2 regions of the Vallitalea maricola genome follow, and region 2 is predicted to be linked to the other one. Evidence: predicted binding sites of a transcription regulator. Region 2 holds the regulator's gene; the other holds the start of a gene.

Region 1 (6,491 bases), on a different contig from region 2:
AGTCTTGGTAAGGGCTCCACACATTTCATGAGGAGATTTACAGGTTGACAGGTTATGAAGCATATCAGGATAGAAATGTTCTGCAAATTTAACCCAAGCAGGACAACAAGAGGATAGGAGAGGTAGTTTTTCAGGATGTTCGGTGACTCTTTCCTTTAATTCACTTGCTTCTTCCATGATAGTAAGGTCTGCTGTAACATCAGTAGCAAAGACTTTATCAAAACCTAATCTTCTGAGTGCTGTGACCAGTTTTCCTCTAACCATAGTACCTACAGGCATATTGAAATCTTCTCCTATTGTAACTTGAATAGAAGGAGCTGTTTGAGCTATAACATGTTTAGTTGGGTCATTTAGAACTTTCCATACATCGTCAATATCTTCTCTGGCTGTTAGAGAACCTGTAGGACAAGCAATAATACATTGACCACAGGTGATGCAAGTAACTTCACTGAGATCTTTTTTGAAACTAGGTGCAATAACAGTATTAAGCCCACGATTTAATGGAGAGTAAACATTACATTCTTGTATTTTATTACATATAGCCATACATCTTCTACAATTAATGCATTTATTATAATCTCTTTGAATAAAAACGTTATCGTTATGGAAACCGTAATCAGGCATCTCACCAGTATAAGGGATGTTTCTGATACCTAAGCTGTCTGCAACATTCTGTAATTCACAATTTAGGTTTCTTATACATGTCAAACATTCTCTATGGTGATTGGATAATAGCAAAGTTATGGCAGTCTTTCTTGCATCTCTAACTTTTTTTGTATTGGTTTTAACCTTTAGGCCATCTCTTACAGGATATACACAAGAAGGCTGTAGTGCCCTGATACCTTCTATTTCTACAACGCATACACGACAGGCTCCTATTTCATTTATATCTTTTAAATAGCACAAACTAGGAATTTCAATATTGACTAGTCTTGCAGCTTCTAGGACAGACATTCCCATTGGGACTTTATAAGGGTTTCCATCAAAATATATAGTAACAAGTTTTTCTTTCAATTCTTGTTCATCTTTTTCTCGTATATTTTCCACTTTTTTAGCTCCTTTCTGGGTTATCGTTTATAAATGGCATCAACAGGACATTTTGGTATACAAGCTCCACATTTGATACAAATATCTTGATGTATATGGTAAGGAGGCTTCTTACGTTCACCTGTTATGGCATCTACAGGACAGACTTTTGCACATATTCCACAAGCAATACATTTGTCATCAGAAATCACTACTCTAAGAAGGGAATTACAAACGCCTGAAGGACAGCTTTTTTCTTTTATATGAGCAATATATTCGTGTTCAAAATATTTGAGTGAACTCAGTATTGGGTTAGGGGCAGTTTGTCCAAGTCCGCACAAGGAGCTATTCTGTATATTGACGCTTAAGTCTTTTAATATATCAATATCTTCCATACTCCCTTTACCTTCTGTTATCCGTTCTAATATCTCAAGAAGTCTTTTAGTTCCTATTCTACAGGGTACACATTTTCCACAGGATTCATCAGTAGCAAATTCCAGATAGAATCTAGCTATATCTACCATACAATCTGATTCATCCATAACAATCATTCCACCAGAACCCATCATTGAGCCTATATCCGTTAAAGATTTAAAATCTATTTTAGTATCAAGATGGGATTTGGGGATACATCCTCCAGATGGACCTCCTGTCTGTACTGCTTTGAATTTCTTGCCACCAGGGATACCACCACCAATATCATAAACAATAGTTCTTAATGTGGTTCCCATGGGTACTTCAATAAGACCTGTATTATTGATCTGACCTGCAAGTGCAAATACCTTAGTTCCTTTACTATCTTCTGTTCCAATACTGCTGTACCAATCAGCGCCTTTTAACAGGATTATTGGTATATTGGCATAAGTTTCTACGTTATTGTTAAGGGTGGGATATTCCCACAATCCGACTTCTGCTGGAAATGGAGGTCTTGGTCTAGGTTCGCCTCTAAATCCCATAATAGAAGATATAAGAGCAGTTTCTTCACCACATACAAAAGCTCCTGCACCTAATCTAATATCAAGGTCAAATTGAAAGCTGGTGCCTAATATATTATCACCTAATAGACCAACTTCTTTTGCTTGTTCAAGGGCTATTGATAGTCGTTCTACAGCAATGGGATATTCAGCTCTGACATAAATAAAACCTTGGTTAGCTCCGATGCAGTAACCAGCTACTAACATAGCTTCTATAATACTATGGGGGTCACCTTCAAGGATTGAACGATCCATGAATGCACCAGGGTCACCTTCGTCAGCATTGCAAACAACATACTTTTTATCATTTTTGTAGGCACGAGAAAATTCCCACTTTTTACCTGTTGGGAAGCCGCCGCCGCCTCTGCCTCTAAGCCCAGATTTCTTAACAGTTTCAATAATTTTATCAGGGTCAGATTTATTATTCAGAATGTCCCCTATGGCTTTATAACCATTCATTGCAATATATTCATAGATGTTTTCGGGGTCGATGATACCGCAGTTACGCAGAGCTATTCTCTGTTGATGATTGAAGAAATCCAGGTCATCAATTCTTTCTTGTACTTTATCTGTAGAAGGATTCTTATATAATAGCCTTTCAACTACCTTATTATTTTCTATATGTTCTTCTAAAATATTATCTACGTCTTCTGGTCTTACACGGCAATAGAAAGTACGGTCAGGGTGTACTACTATGATTGGACCAAGTTTACAGAAACCGAAACATCCTGTTTTAAATACTTTTACTTTATCTCCTAAGTGACGTTTCTTAACTTCTCTTTCCAATTTTTTTAATATCACCTGACTGTCTGAGGATGTACAACCAGTACCAGAGCATACTAATATATGATGTTTATTAATTTCTTTTTCAACTGAGGTATCTTTTAGTCTAATAGAAAGTTTTTCATATTGTTCTTTTTGAAGTTCTTCAAGTTCTGAAATTGAACCAATAGGTTTGAAGTCCATAAGCTCATCTCCTTTATGAGTTTTTTGTGTATTTATGGATTATTGAAGGTATATCTGAGGGAGATAGACGCCCATATACATCATCATTGATGGTTATTACTGGAGCTAGTCCACATGCACCGATACATCTAGTCGCTTTTAATGTGAACATTTTATTGTGTGTTGTTTCACCAACATCCAAGCCTAATTCTTCTTTGATTGCTTCTAAGATATCAGAGGCACCTTTTACATAGCATGCTGTACCTAGGCAGACACCTATAGTATATTTTCCAGTTGGTTCTTGTGAGAAAAGGGAATAGAAGCTGACAACTCCATTAATAGTAGATATGGGAATATCCATTTTTTCTGATATATATGATTGGACCTTGATAGGAAGGTATCCAAAGATGTCTTGAGCTTTTTTTAAAATATAAATCAACATACCATTTTTAGCTTTATATTTTAAAATAATCTCATCAAGTTTTTGATAATTTTCTATTTCATTTTTATCAATTGTTATTTCCATTAATCTGCCTCCTTGATATATTTTGAATTATTTCACAAAATTATTATTTATCTTAATGTTAGGCTATACAAATAAATGGAATTCTATTCTTGTTTTGAAATGATATTATGCTTGTATATAATTTAACCATTCTTACTTTTTGTGAAAAATAAGTAACTTATAGGACTAAATTCTTATAGTAATATTTGGAACATATGTATTATTATGACATTAATTTGTAATATTACTACCTTAATAATAAATTGCAATTATTTTGTTAAAGCTTGATTTATAGGTATATAACTAACTTTTTAATGAAATAAATTGTTTATAATAGGATATTAACTTTACATATAATAGTAATATTAAATTCACAATTTGGACATATTTATATGATAGGATAATTATGTAGAAACTACCCCCCCTTTTATTTATATATAAAAACTTTTAACCTATCCGCTGGGATAGGTTTTTTTTGTATTTGATTAATTGACAAATCTTAAAACATAAACCATAATAATTATAAAATGATTAACAGGTCATTCTTACTTTTTATATTATATTCAATATAGATTTTAACAATATTTAAGGAGCATATTTATGAGATTAAGAAATGTTAAAGGTTCAGATAAAAAAGTATCAGAGCATTCAAGAATAATAGAGAATGAAAAGGATTATAAAGGAAAATGGAATGAAAAATTTGGGAATGACAATCCTATACATATAGAAATTGGTATGGGTAAAGGAAAATTTATCACAACCTTAGCTAAGAATAACCCTAATATCAATTATATTGGGTTTGAGAAATTTACGAAAGTATTAGTAAGAGCTCTTGATAATCTAGAAGACGAAGAGCTTGATAATGTATATGCAATAAGAATGGATGTTGAACAAATACTTGATGTGTTTGAAGAGGGAGAAATAGAAAGGATTTATCTTAATTTTTCTGATCCATGGCCGAAAGATAGACATGCCAAAAGGAGACTTACACACCATGATTTTTTGGAAAGATATGAAAAAGTCTTATCACCTAATGGCAGAATATGTTTCAAGACAGATAACAAAAACCTATTCGAATTCTCTCTAGAAGAGATTGAAAAATATGGTTGGAAAACAGAAAAAGTCACTAGGCATTTGCATAACAGTGATTATGTTGAAGGTAATACCATGACTGAATATGAAGAAAAATTTGTTAGTCTTGGTCTGCCTATTTGTAGGTTGGAGGCATTTAAGGAAAAGCATATTTAATTTATATTATATTCCCATAAAGGATAATTAGTACTTAATGTATCAAAACTTATGAGCAAGTAGAAAACAAATAATCCAAATAAAAATTTTTATATGAATTATTTTAGATATGATTCTATCTGTTTAGCGACTTGCTCATTCCATTCTGGGTAATTAAGGATATTATCTATAGTTTCATTCATTTGTTTTGCTTTATAACCATTTTTTTTAACTTCGGTTAGTTGATTTAATACATAATTTAATTCTACCCCAACTTGGTTCATTAATTTTTTACCTTCCACAGAATCAATGTCTATATATCCAACAAAATCATATTCTTCAGTAAATATTTTTCCAATGATGTATATCTGAGGATTTACATTCAATGCTTTAATTTGCTTTATTGTACTGTTTTCCAACATACCAAGTGCGGCTTGAATTTTAGCTTTTTCTTCAATATTCATATCTCTTTTATTACGAATAGGGATTTCAAATTGATAACTTATGTAGTCTAAACTTAATATAAGACTATCAATGTTTAATTTATATAGTTCAGTATTTTTTCTATATGATTTATTAAGATTAAAGGTCACAAATAATAAGAGAATCATTAAAAATATAGTAAAAAATTTAACGAAATTTTTTTTCATATTATACCTTCTTTCGCTTATAATTAAGCTTCATACGAGAAAATATTTCTCGTATGAAGTATACACTATTCCATATCAAATGTAACAGTGTATTCATTAGTTGTTATAGTTTCAGTTTCAGTTTCATCTAAAGGAAAACCAACTAAATACTTAAATCTGGCTTTTAAATAATTTTGTCCGCTTAAAGGTTTTGTGTTAGATATAATCCAACGTTGACCAATAAAATGATTACCGCCTCTAATTATATCATCCCAATCTGTGACTACGCCAGCTTGTCTAGTATCGTCAAATAAGTTATCATGTTTGTTAATATCTAGAGCAGCTTTACTTGATTCATATGAAAAAGTAATTGTAATCATATTTTTTAGATTCATTGATGTATTAAATGAAATTTTAGCATTTATTTTAGCATTTCTATAAATTAAACCATCAACACAAACTGCTTCAATTACTTGATAAGGTGATGTCGCTATGTCTATTCCACATCTTCTTAATTCAATTGCAGATCCATTTTCATCGTTAAGAGAAGGTATATCATAACATCTTGTCCACTCTCTCGCAACAAGAATTTTAGTATAAAATGCTTTTTCATTATCACCATTAAAACTTGAAGGATATCGTATTTGTCTATGTACTTCCATATTATGGTAAACAGTAGCACCACCAATATTATATTTTAGCGTATGGATTGCTGGATTATTTCTTTCTTTGGTGTATGCTGATGATTTTAAAGTAAATGTATTGTCAGCAATTTCTTTTTGGGAAACTTCAGGTTTAATAACTCTAGTATACCAATATTGTAAATTATCATCTTGCTTTAAATCAGTATATAGAAGTTTATTTAATTCTTGTATTTGCAAATTAAATATTTCTAATATTAGTATTTTTTTATTATGTTTATTTTGTAAATAAACCTTTAATATATTTTTAGATTTATTTTTATACTCATCATGATATATTATTCCATTTGATGGATTATCTTGATACGAGATATTTATTATATTAAAATCTCCTTGGTTTTTGTCAGGCGTAAAATATACAATATTATTTTTATTAGAAGCTTTTTTGGGCGTAGCAATAATATTAAAAATTTCACCTGATTGTAGTGAACCTATTAAATATAACTTTTTGTTTGACAAGTTGAGCTGATTGATTGATATTTTT
Region 2 (12,413 bases):
ATAACTAAATAAGACCCTAACCTTTTGTTCCATAGGTTTTCCAGTCATATCATTAAGCATGTCAACCATTATTTTTAGTTTTTGTGGACTAATATCTTTGAAAGCTTCGTCATTTAAGATGTGAGAACTATCGCTCATATAATACACCCTTTCTATCAATAGAATTATTTATAATATATTAAAAGATAATATGTTAATTAACTTATGTATATTGACCTATTCCTGCATTAATTGCTTTAATTTTTTTATTAATTCCTCTTGATTAAGATTTTCATTAGGAACTTTGTCATTAACATTGTCAAAATTATTAATTTCAGGTTGTTGGGAGGGTTTATTGTTCATAGTAGTAATCATTGATTGTATGTTTTTGATATTCAACATAATGTCTATAATTTGCTTGTTTTTATCTGAGCACCTTGAACGTAGAGCATATAGCATATCTCTTTTGGTTATATTTGGCCTATTCAATTCTTGAATTTCATTGATTGCAGGGTTATTATATAATTTTACAGTTTTTAATAATTCTATGAATTTAATAAGTACTGCCAAATTTCTTTGATTTTCTAAGCTCATGTAGGGTATGGCAGCTTTCACAACATTCATCTCATTACTATTTACAATAGTATCAATCTCTGTGTTGGAATCCAAATCTCTTTGCCTCCTAAATCTATTATCTATAATATTGTATGTGAGTAATAGTTATTAATTTACAATAACTTTAAATTAATGTTTTTAAAAACTAGTATATAGCAATTATTTAATTAGACTTATATAGATTAACTTATATATAATATGTTACCAATAAATATGATATTACATATATTAAATTAAGGAAGTATAGGAGAACTTTAGTTAAATGGATAATTATGAGAATAATAATTCAATAAGTATTTACAATCAAACCTATATAGCAGATTATATTAATAGCATAAAACAAGCGATAAAAGAAATCACTAGAGAGCAATTAGTCAATAACCTTTCTCTTACAATAAATGAATGCAAAGAAAAATCTAAGGAAAATAATAAAAACAGCTTACAATTGCTTGAAGCCATAAAACCATTCATGGATGATAAAGCAATTGAAAACATAGATAGATTATCGACGGTATTTAATGATATTGATGCTCTAAGAATGTTATTAAACAATTTTATAAGTAATAGTCAAAAATATAAAGAAGATATTATACCAGAAAATAAGAAAAAAAAAATATTAGATCAACAAGGGGATCTGATTTTTGAAGATAATACAGTATATGAGATAGATAAAGATTGCAAGCCTACAATAAAATCCAGGAGTACAGCAAAAGATAATAAAAGTAGTGTTGTCGCTTTATTTTTGTATATGCTAAGTAAATAATATTTCCAGATAAAAAAACAAGTGGTAAGAGAGTAACTCATACCACTTGTTTCTTTATCTTGTTCTCTTTTGCTGATAAGTACTATAATCCGCCATCGTTGCATAACATAAGCATAAGGATTATTAATAACATACTATTGTCTCCTAGGCCTCCCATACCGCCAGAGCCACATCCACAACCATTATTGCCAAACATCATAAGGAATAACATAAGTAACATCATATTATTGTTGCTTCCACCTAAATAACCGTTAGGAGCTACATCACTCATAAAGTTGCCTCCATATATACTTTCTTAATATTTTATGTTAAAAGGCTTGTTTTCTATGAATGATTTAAGGAAAGTTAATAAATAAATCATATAGTTAACCAGTTTAGAATAAAATATATTAATCCAAATTAGGTAGGTATAATATGAAAAAGATAGGAATATTTCTTTTGCCTTTTATATTCAGACAAGGATTAAAAAGAAAAGAAGATAATGCTGATAAAAACATTAAAATAAAGAAATCCAATAATAACGATATAAAAGGTGATAATGATACTTTACAAGATAAAAAGGTTCAAGTTATTGTTAATTGTAGTCTAAATGAAAAAAATGAAAATGAATTAAGAAAGTTAGGGACAGTAAAATATAAACTTCCAATGATAGATTCATATGTATTAGAGCTACCTGAGAAGTATGTAGGTGAATTAAATGGAATACAAGGTGTTGAAACAGTTGAAAATGATGCACAAATTACAGCACAGATGGATATAGCAAGGCAAACAATAAATAACATATGGGCAGATGATAGAGGTGTATCAGGTAAAGGTATAGGTATAGCAGTTGTTGATACTGGTGTATATCCTCACAATGACTTAGTTAAAAAAAAGAATAAAATAGTGGGGTTCAAAGATTTTGTAGGAAAAAAAGAATTTCCATACGATGATAATGGACATGGAACACATGTGGCTGGAATCATTTGTGGAGATGGTTATGAGAGTAATGGCAAATATAAGGGTGTGGCTGTAGACAGCAATATCATTGGTGTAAAAGTATTAAATAAAAAAGGTTCTGGTAATATATCTGATGTGTTAGCTGGTATCCAGTGGATTCTAGATAATAAAAAAAGATTTAATATAAGAATAGTCAATTTATCAGTAGGCATGAAAGATATAGAAGGAGAAAAATCAGCGTTGGTAAGAGGTGTGAATGCTGCTTGGGACAGTGGATTGATTGTTGTTACGGCTGCTGGCAATAATGGACCAGAAGAATCGACGATTACTACACCTGGAATAAGTCGAAAAGTAATCACTGTAGGTTCTTCAGATGATGCAGAAACTGTAAAAATCATGGAAGACCTAATCTCCGACTATTCTGGCAGAGGTCCTACAAAAGAGTGTATAAAAAAACCTGATGTAGTAGCTCCAGGCTCTAATATAATAGCATGTAGTACAGATAAGGCTTATTCACCAAAAGATAAATATTATCCAACCAAGGATATAGGATACACTAAAAAAAGTGGTACTTCAATGGCAACACCTATGGTAAGTGGATGTATTTCTTTACTATTGTCTAAGCATCCAGAACTTACAGGAAAAGATATAAAACTAAAACTAAAAGAATCTACTATAGATCTAGGATTTTCTCAGGCTCATCAGGGATGGGGACTAATTGATGTGAAAAAATTATTGGAATAGGGCTTAAGGAAAGCGACTATGTCGCATTTCTATAAAAAAAGCCCTAAATGAATTTTATTCATTTAGGACAAGATTTCTTTCTATGAAGAGGACAAATTGGGTTAGTAATTACCACCCATTCCGCCACCCATAAGCATAAGCATTAACATGTAAAGCATCATATTATTATCCATGTATGAGCCTTTTCCACCATCATTAAGCATTGATAGAAGTAATAACATTAAAAGCATATTATTATTTTGCATAGTAGCCCTCCTTTCAGAATTAAACTTTTCTTACAATTTCCTCAGTTTGTCGTAAGTATAATATATTTTATGAAGGAGTATTTAAATGTGTGTTTGTATACATTTTATTGCAGGGCTACTAATTTAGAAATATTTCCATTAGATTAGTTAAAATGTTGTTATCAAACATTGGATTATCATTATCCATAATAAGCAATACTAAAAAAAGCAAGAATATATCATTTATATCATCTTTATTCTTATTTTTATTATTAGATTTTATGAATTCATTTGGAATATCATTTAAAGAATAGTAAGTATTAATACTTTCTATCATATAAATTTTCCTTTCTAATGATAGTATCTATAACAGTTAATCTTTTATTATCTATTACAATAGTTATGAAATAAATTAACAGTATATTCATTGATATATTATTTTGTTAGAAATATCTACCAAAAAAATATATCAATAAGTATGATTATGACTAAAGTATTAATAGAAGTTGCTTACAGCCTATGAAACTATTGACATTCTAAGTACAATCGTATACAATAATACCATAATTGAATATATATAAAATTTTTTGCATATATAGTAAAAAGTTTGCTTAAGAGATCATTCTTACTTTTGTAGATTAATCTACTTAAAAAATAGATAAGGAGGAATTACAATGGGTTTAAATTTAACACAAAAGATAATAAAAGATCATTTACTTGAAGGTGAAATGATTCCAGGTAGTGAAATCGGTATTAAAATAGATCAGACCTTAACTCAAGATTCTACAGGTACAATGGCTTATTTGCAACTTGAAGCAATGGAAATTGATAAAGTAAAGACTAAGAGATCAGTTGCTTATATTGATCATAATATGTTGCAACAAGGATTTGAGAATGCTGATGATCATAAGTACATACAAACAGTAGCTTATAAACATGGAGTATATTTTTCAAGACCAGGAAACGGTATATGTCATCAAGTACATTTAGAAAGATTTGGTGTGCCAGGTGAAACTTTATTAGGTTCAGATAGCCATACCCCAACTGGTGGTGGAATTGGTATGCTTGCTATTGGTGCAGGTGGTCTTGATGTAGCAGTTGCTATGGGAGGCGGAACATACTATATTACAATGCCAAAAGTAGTTAATGTTAAATTAACAGGAAAGCTTAAACCATTTGTTACAGCAAAGGATATTATCCTTGAAGTATTAAGAGTCATGACTGTTAAAGGTGGAGTTGGTAAAGTAATCGAATATACTGGAGAAGGAGTTAGTACTCTTAGCGTTCCAGAAAGAGCAACTATAACTAATATGGGTGCGGAACTTGGGGCTACAACATCAGTATTCCAGAGTGATGATGTAACTCTATCATTCTTAAAGGCTCAAGATAGAGAAGAACTATGGAAAGAATTAAAAGCTGATGAAGATGCTGCTTATGATGAGACTATAAATATCAATTTAGATGAACTTGAACCTCTAGTAGCAATGCCTCATAGTCCAGATAACGTAGAAAAAATATCCAATATCAAAGATTTAAAAGTAAATCAAGTATGTATCGGAAGCTGTACCAACAGTTCATATCTTGATATGATGAAAGTATCTAAGATATTAAAAGGTAAAACAGTTCATCCAGATGTGAGCTTAGTTATAGCACCAGGTTCAAAACAAGTGCTTAATATGTTAGCTGCTAATGGTGCATTAGCTGATATGATAGCTGCAGGTGCAAGAATATTAGAATCAGGATGTGGACCTTGTATAGGTATGGGTCAGGCTCCAGCAACAGACGCAGTTACACTTAGAACTTTCAATAGAAACTTTAAAGGACGTTGTGGAACAGTTTCAGCAGGAGCTTATTTACTTAGTCCAGAGGCTGCAGCGGTTAGTGCATTATCTGGAAAATTGACAGATCCAACTACTTGTACTACTGATATAAATGTTGCTATGCCAGATAAATTCTATATTAATGACAATATGGTAGTACCACCTGCAGAAGATGGCAGTAAAGTAGAAGTTGTAAAAGGACCAAATATTAAACCATTCCCACTTAATGAAGAACTTAAGGATGAGGTTGAAGGAAAAGTTTTAATTATTGTAGAAGACAATATAACAACAGACCATATTATGCCTTCTAATGCTAAGTTATTGCCATTTAGATCTAATATACCTCACTTGGCTAACTATTGTTTGACACCATGTGACGAAGAGTTTCCTAAGAGAGCAAAAGCTAATGGTGGAGGAATGATTATTGGTGGAGACAACTATGGACAAGGATCCAGTAGAGAACATGCTGCACTAGTTCCATTGTATCTAGGTATAAAAGCAGTTCTAGCTAAGAGTTTTGCAAGAATTCACAAAGCTAACCTAATCAATTCAGGTATTTTGCCACTTACATTTATTAATATGGCAGATTATGATACTATCAGTCTTGATGATGATTTATCAATGGATAATGTAATAGAGAGCGTAAAGGCAGGAAAAGTAATTGTTCATAATAAGACTAAAAAACTTGATTATGAAATGAATATAGAACTATCAGATAAAGAATTAAAAATGATTATTGCTGGCGGTAAAATCAATTTTATAAAATAAACGACATTTTATTAAGAAAGGGATGGAATAGGCATGGATTATATGAATAAATTTGAAGAACTTATCAAAGAACAAAAAGCTAGGGTCAAAATGATGAAGGAACAAGGCGATTTTGTCAATTATGATGAATTAGATACTATAGTAATTGGTGTAGTTGGAGGAGATGGAATAGGTCCAGCTATAACTGATCAGGCACATAGATTATTAGAGTATTTATTAGCAGATGAAATCAAGAGTAAGAAAGTTACTTTTAAGATTATTAATGGATTAACAATCGAGAATAGAGCAAAAGCTAATAAAGCTATACCAGATGATGTTCTAGAAGAATTAAAACAATGTCATGTAATACTAAAAGGACCAACAACTACACCAAGAAAAGGCGACAAATGGCCAAATATTGAAAGTGCTAATGTTGCAATGAGAAAAGAACTTGATCTATTCGCTAATGTTCGTCCTGTTAAAGTTCCTGATAAAGGAATCGATTGGACTTTCTTCAGAGAAAACACAGAGGGTGCATATGTTCTTGGTAGCAAGGGTATTAATATTGATGAAGACATTGCTATAGATTTCAAAGTTATCACTACTGGCGGAGCAGAACGTATTGCAAGAGCAGCGTTTGAATTTGCTAAGAAAAATGGTAAAAACAAAGTTACAGTAGTAACAAAAGCCAATGTTGTAAAAACTACAGATGGTAAGTTCTTGGAAATCTGTAAAGAAATAGGTAAAGAATATGAAGGTATCGAAGTTGATGACTGGTATATTGATATCATGACTGCTAAATTAGTAGATGAAAAAAGAAGAACACAATTCCAAGTAATGATTCTTCCTAATCTATATGGAGATATTTTAACTGATGAAGCAGCTGAATTCCAAGGCGGAGTTGGTACAGCTGGAAGTTCAAATATCGGTAAGAAATATGCTATGTTTGAAGCTATTCATGGATCTGCACCTAGAATGGTAGATGAAGGTAGAGATATCTATGCTGATCCTTCAAGTATTATTAGAGCTGCGGGTATGTTATTAAATCATATCGGTTATACGAGGAAGGCAGATAAACTATATAAAGCTCTTGAAATTTGTAATACAGAGAAAAAATATGTTATAACAGGAAGAGATACTGGAGCGACAAATGAAGAATTTACAAATTATTTAATGAAAACAATTGAAAAATTATAGATTATGTGTATAATATATATGTTGCATAGGAATTTTTATTTATACTTTACATAAGGTTAATATTGTAATATTATTTAAAAGAGAATTAGTGTAATATATATAGCATGCACAATTAATATTTGGAAGATTTTATATTAATAAGTGTATCCTATAAATAAGAGGAGGCACACCAGTGAGCGAGTATAATCTTCACGAAGAAGTAACTGATAAATACTCTTTAAGAGGCAGAGTTTTTAACAAAATACGAGAAGATATATTAAAGGGTAGATATAAGAATAGTGAACCTTTAAAAGAAACACAGATATCTAGAGAATTAGGAGTTAGTAGAACTCCCGTAAGAGAAGCGATAAGGCAGCTTGAATTAGAAGGTCTTGTAACAATTATACCAAACAAAGGTGCAGTAGTTTCTGGAATTGATGCTAAGGATATACAAGATATATATGAAATAAGGTCATTGATAGAAGGACTATCTGCTAGATGGGCAACTACTAACATAAATGAAGAACAACTTGAATTACTAGAAGAAATTGTTTATTTATCTGAATTTCATTATAAAAAAGGACATTTGGATCAGCTTTATGAATTAGATACCAAATTTCATGAAGTGTTATACCAAGCTTCACATAGTAAAATATTAAAACATGTTTTATCAGATTTCCACCATTATGTTCAAAGAATAAGGAGAGCTTCAATTTCATCTGAGGCAAGAGCTAAAAAATCAGTTGAAGAACATAAAGCGATTGTAGAAGCCATAAAATTGGGTGATGAAAATAAAGTAGAGGAATTAACTAATCTACACGTTAAAAACACCCTAAAGAACGTTGTGGACCACAAATTAATGGATATAATAGGAAAATAATATAAAAGGAGGAATTACTCTAACCGAGTAATTCCTCCCATTTTTCATATAAATTCTCTAATTCATTTTCATAATGAGTTTTTTCATTAAGAAGCTTTTCGGCTTTTTCAGCATTAGTATATATTTCTTCTAGACATAACTTTTCATCAATCGCCTTAATGTTATTTTCAATTTCATGAATATCAGTTTCTATTTTTTTGATTTGATTATTAAGTTTACGCTTATTCGCTTGTTCATCTTTGCTTTTTAGCCAGTCTTGTTTGTTAGAAGTAGCAATTGGTGTATCCTCTTGTTTTTTATTGTTCATACTATTTTCTAGCTCCAACAACCGTTGTTTTTCTTCTTCTTGTTTTTTTTCTATTACATAACTGTAGTTTCCTAAGTAGTTGTTTAATTTATTAGGAGTAAGTTCTAATACCCTAGTTGCTATTTTATTTATAAAATAACGGTCATGAGAAATAAATAGAACAGTACCAGTATAATTTTTAATAGCTGATTCAAGAATTTCTTTTGATATGATATCCAGATGATTAGTAGGCTCATCCAACAGCAAGAAATTAGCATTTGACAACATTAATTTTGCAAGTATCAATCTGCCTTTTTCACCACCACTCAGACTAGATATCTTTTTGAATACGTCATCACCAGTGAATAAAAAAGCAGCCAATGTATTGCGTATATGACCTGTATTCATATTAGGATAAGCATCTGATATCTCTTCAATCAAATCATTATCTCCATTTAGGGTAACATGTTCTTGGTCATAATAACCAGTGTTCACTTTGGCGCCTAGAGAAATAGTGCCTGTATCTCCAGTTAGCCCATTACTTATTATACGAAATAATGTTGTTTTACCTGTTCCGTTATCTCCAATGAGTGCTACTTTTTCACCTCTTTTAATCTGGAAATTAAGATTAGAAAATAGGTGTTTATTATCAAAGGATTTGGATACATCTGTAGCAGTAAGTACATCATTACCACTTATGACCCTTGGTGATAGCTTAAGATTCATTTTATCATTAATCAGTGTAGGTTTATCTATCATATTGATTTTTTGTAGTTGTTTTTCACGACTTTGAGCTCGTTTGATAAGTTTATCTCTACCGTGGGACCTAAGTTCACGAATTACTTCTTCCTGCCTTTTTACTTCTTTTTGCTGTTCTATATAATGTTTGACTTCAATATCTTGATTGATGGCTTTGTGCTTGATATAAAAGCTGTAATTACCGTTATAAATATGTGATTGAGTGTTTTCTATTTCTATAACCTTATTCACTATTTTATCAAGGAAATAACGGTCATGTGAGATAATTATAACAGTACCTTGATAATTACATAAGAAACCTTCCAACCATTCACATGCTTTAATATCTAGATGGTTAGTTGGCTCGTCTAATAGTAATATATCTGGTTTTTCAAGAAGTATTTTTGCTAGAGCTACCCTCGTTTTTTGTCCTCCTGATAAGGTGGATATATTAGCAGTAAAATCTTCTTCACCAAATCCTAGACCTTTTAACACACCTTTTATATTACTTTTATAGCTATATCCATTATTAAGTTCAAAAGTATGCTGTAGATTTGAGTATGATTTCATAAGTGAATCTAGAGTTTCACTATCATTATCTAGCTTAGACATTTTTACTTCATATTCTCTTAAGGTGTTTTCCATTTGGATTATTTCTTTGCATGTTAATAGCATTTCATCATAAATAGTTTTTTCCGATGATAGAGTACTATTTTGTGATAGGTAGCCAAGTTTTGTTAAACTATTAATTATAACTTGTCCTGAATCTGCTTCTAATTCATTGGTAATAATCTTGAACAGCGTTGATTTACCGGCTCCATTAATACCTACTATAGCTGCTTTATCTCCTTTTTCCAGCCAGAAGTTTACATTGTCTAGTACTGTATTTGTTACAAATGCTTTGCATATATTTTTACATGATAAAATCATAGTTGCCTCCTATAATATTAAAATTACCATACTATGATACCATTAATCACTGGTTTTGAAAAGTTTAAGGGTTTAAAATTAGAGGTTTTTGGTAAATATATAAATATCTATTGTGATAGTTCTTTGCCAAACGAGAAGTAACCTATTTGTTCATACATAAGAATAAATTTCTTTGGGACAACATATATATGATAAAAGAACTTTTCTAAAGGGGATGATGACTTGAGTCGTAATGCAGGTTATATGAAAAAATTGAGAAAAGCTCGTGTGGAGAGAAAACAATGTATAAGGTGTGGTAAACCTCTATCACAAGAATCACTTATTAGAGGTGTTAAGCAATGTGAAAAATGTCTTGATTACCAACGTAAAAGAAAATTAGGACAAATAAGTTCTAAGGTCAATACTACTTATTTTTACAATAGACAATACAAAAAAGACGAGATAAAGAGAAAAGAGCTAGGGAATTATATGGTTGAGAATAAAATAACTATCAAGGATCTAGCAAAAGAATCCAATTTATCTCAAAGAACAATACAAAGAATATTATACACTGATGCAAACTATACAAAAAAAACTAAAGATGCTATTAATAAATATTTAGGAAAAGAATTTTTATAGATAATATATTAAGTTAATAGTAATATCAAGGTATTTATATTAAAAAATATATAATTAAACTTAACAATTAAAAAAGGGTATAGAATTAATTTTTTATATCCATTTTATATGTTGCAAGTAACATACAGCGTTTATGGAATACAAATATGTATGAAATTTAGGATATTAAAATTTTTTATAAGTATAATTTTCTAGAAAAAGCTGGTAAAATACCAGAGTTTTATGGTATAATTTATAAAATATAGATTGTATACAATAAACAATTGATTGTTTTTAACTATATTTACTAAATATAGGATTTGTGTTAATAATTTATACTATGATAATACATAAACAATAAGGGTTTATCAGCATTTGATTATTTGACATAGATTTAACAACCATATATAATTATTTGTATAAAAGTTCCAAAATAGTATCAAGGATTGGGGATTGATTATATGATACAAAAGAAAATATCAACAGCGGTAATTAAAAGATTACCAAAATACTACAGATACTTAGGAGACTTATTAGAAAACGATGTTGTAAGGATTTCCTCCAAAGAATTGAGTAACAGAATGGGTGTAACAGCTTCTCAAATAAGACAAGATTTAAATAATTTTGGCGGTTTTGGTCAGCAAGGTTACGGCTATAATGTTGAATATTTATATAACGCTATAGGTAAGATACTTGGTCTTGAGAATAAATATAATACAATTATTGTTGGAGCAGGAAACTTGGGTCAAGCACTTGCTAATTATACTAATTTTGATAAAAGAGGTTTTGAAGTTAAAGGATTATTTGATGTTAACCCGAGGCTTATCGGTATAACTGTAAGAGGCATTGAGATTAAGGATTTAGATGAAATGGGAAATTTCATAAAAGAAAATAGTATTGATTTGGCAATTTTAACATTACCTAAGCAAAAAGCACCAAAAGTTGCTAATGACTTAGTTAGTTATGGTATAAAAGGAATATGGAATTTTGCTCCTATTGACCTGAAATTATCCAATAAAAATGTTATAGTTGAAAATGTACATTTGTTGGATAGTCTTATGACTCTGTCATATAATATCAAAGAGAGAATATAAATAAGCGTCTGTAATTTATGTTTTTAAGAATGAATAACTATTCTTAGAGGTATTAGGTACTCATATATATGGGTACCTTTTAATTATATTGTGCTATAGAATATAAGAGTTTGTTACGATATAATTAATATAGAAAATTTTTATTATATTACTAAGTAGGTTTAAATTAAGTATATATAAATAATAAGGACGTGAAAGCATGTTTTTTTCAAAGCAAAAGATAGAGAAGCCAATTAATATAGAAAAAAAAGTACATATATTAACATTGGACAATAGATGGCATGAACTATTTAAAAATAATAGAAAACCAAAAAAAATAGTTGAACTTGAAAAAAAGCTTAATAAACTCCTTGGTGAACAAGGACAACTTACTAACGATTTGAAGGAATATACTTTACTTAAAAAGAAAATGATGGTTGATATAGTTGATAATATGAAAGAAGCCATAGAAGATGAAGATGATAAAGCAATAGGCGAAATGGAAAAAAGCAAGAAATATATCAATGACATAAAAGTTAAGATAGATAAGATGGAATCAAGAATGGAGAATATGCCAAGAGAAATTCAAACGACTAATAAAGAATTGTTAGAATATACAATGCAAGATTGTTATATGCGAATGTTTAATACTAAGAATGAATTAGATGAATTAAATGAATGGATTGAAAAAGTTAGGGCAGAATTAAAAGAAAAAGCTGTCAGACAAACAGAAGCGAAGGAAGAATATGATAAGATGTATTCTTATATGCATGATCTAGTAGGATATGAAATCATTGAATTATATGATAAAAAATATCTGGGAGGAAGTAAATGATAAAAGGAATAGGTAATGATATTATTGAAGTCAGTAGAATAGAAAAGGCGATTCTCAATAAAAGATT

What was found. Region 2 encodes Rex, which represses fermentation and respiration genes when NADH is low (regulators of the CRP and FNR family bind a similar motif). Its sites were predicted from a motif close to ATTGTTAANTANTTAACAAT; they were not measured.
Region 1: the regulator Rex is predicted to act here: its motif matches at 3,491-3,510, upstream of AACQ14_RS03645 (NADH-quinone oxidoreductase subunit NuoE family protein).

What each region holds. Positions count from the first base shown of each region.
Region 1 covers NZ_BTPU01000009.1:130,980-137,470, reverse strand. Annotated here, with positions in the region: gene AACQ14_RS03655 (NADH-dependent [FeFe] hydrogenase, group A6) at 1-1,047, opposite strand, end outside; gene AACQ14_RS03650 (NADH-quinone oxidoreductase subunit NuoF) at 1,068-2,861, opposite strand; gene AACQ14_RS03645 (NADH-quinone oxidoreductase subunit NuoE family protein) at 2,980-3,471, opposite strand; gene trmB (tRNA (guanosine(46)-N7)-methyltransferase TrmB) at 4,051-4,698, shown strand; gene AACQ14_RS03635 (hypothetical protein) at 4,797-5,327, opposite strand; gene AACQ14_RS03630 (hypothetical protein) at 5,393-6,491, opposite strand, start outside.
Region 2 covers NZ_BTPU01000007.1:16,445-28,857, forward strand. Annotated here, with positions in the region: gene AACQ14_RS02585 (hypothetical protein) at 1-138, opposite strand, end outside; gene AACQ14_RS02590 (hypothetical protein) at 217-648, opposite strand; gene AACQ14_RS02595 (ATP-binding protein) at 857-1,357, shown strand; gene AACQ14_RS02600 (hypothetical protein) at 1,440-1,628, opposite strand; gene AACQ14_RS02605 (S8 family peptidase) at 2,108-3,040, shown strand; gene AACQ14_RS02610 (hypothetical protein) at 3,142-3,285, opposite strand; gene AACQ14_RS02615 (hypothetical protein) at 3,404-3,601, opposite strand; gene AACQ14_RS02620 (aconitate hydratase) at 3,939-5,852, shown strand; gene AACQ14_RS02625 (isocitrate/isopropylmalate family dehydrogenase) at 5,886-7,028, shown strand; gene AACQ14_RS02630 (GntR family transcriptional regulator) at 7,201-7,887, shown strand; gene abc-f (ribosomal protection-like ABC-F family protein) at 7,907-9,841, opposite strand; gene AACQ14_RS02640 (helix-turn-helix domain-containing protein) at 10,064-10,459, shown strand; gene AACQ14_RS02645 (redox-sensing transcriptional repressor Rex) at 10,900-11,532, shown strand; gene AACQ14_RS02650 (coiled-coil domain-containing protein) at 11,732-12,346, shown strand; gene acpS (holo-ACP synthase) at 12,343-12,413, shown strand, end outside.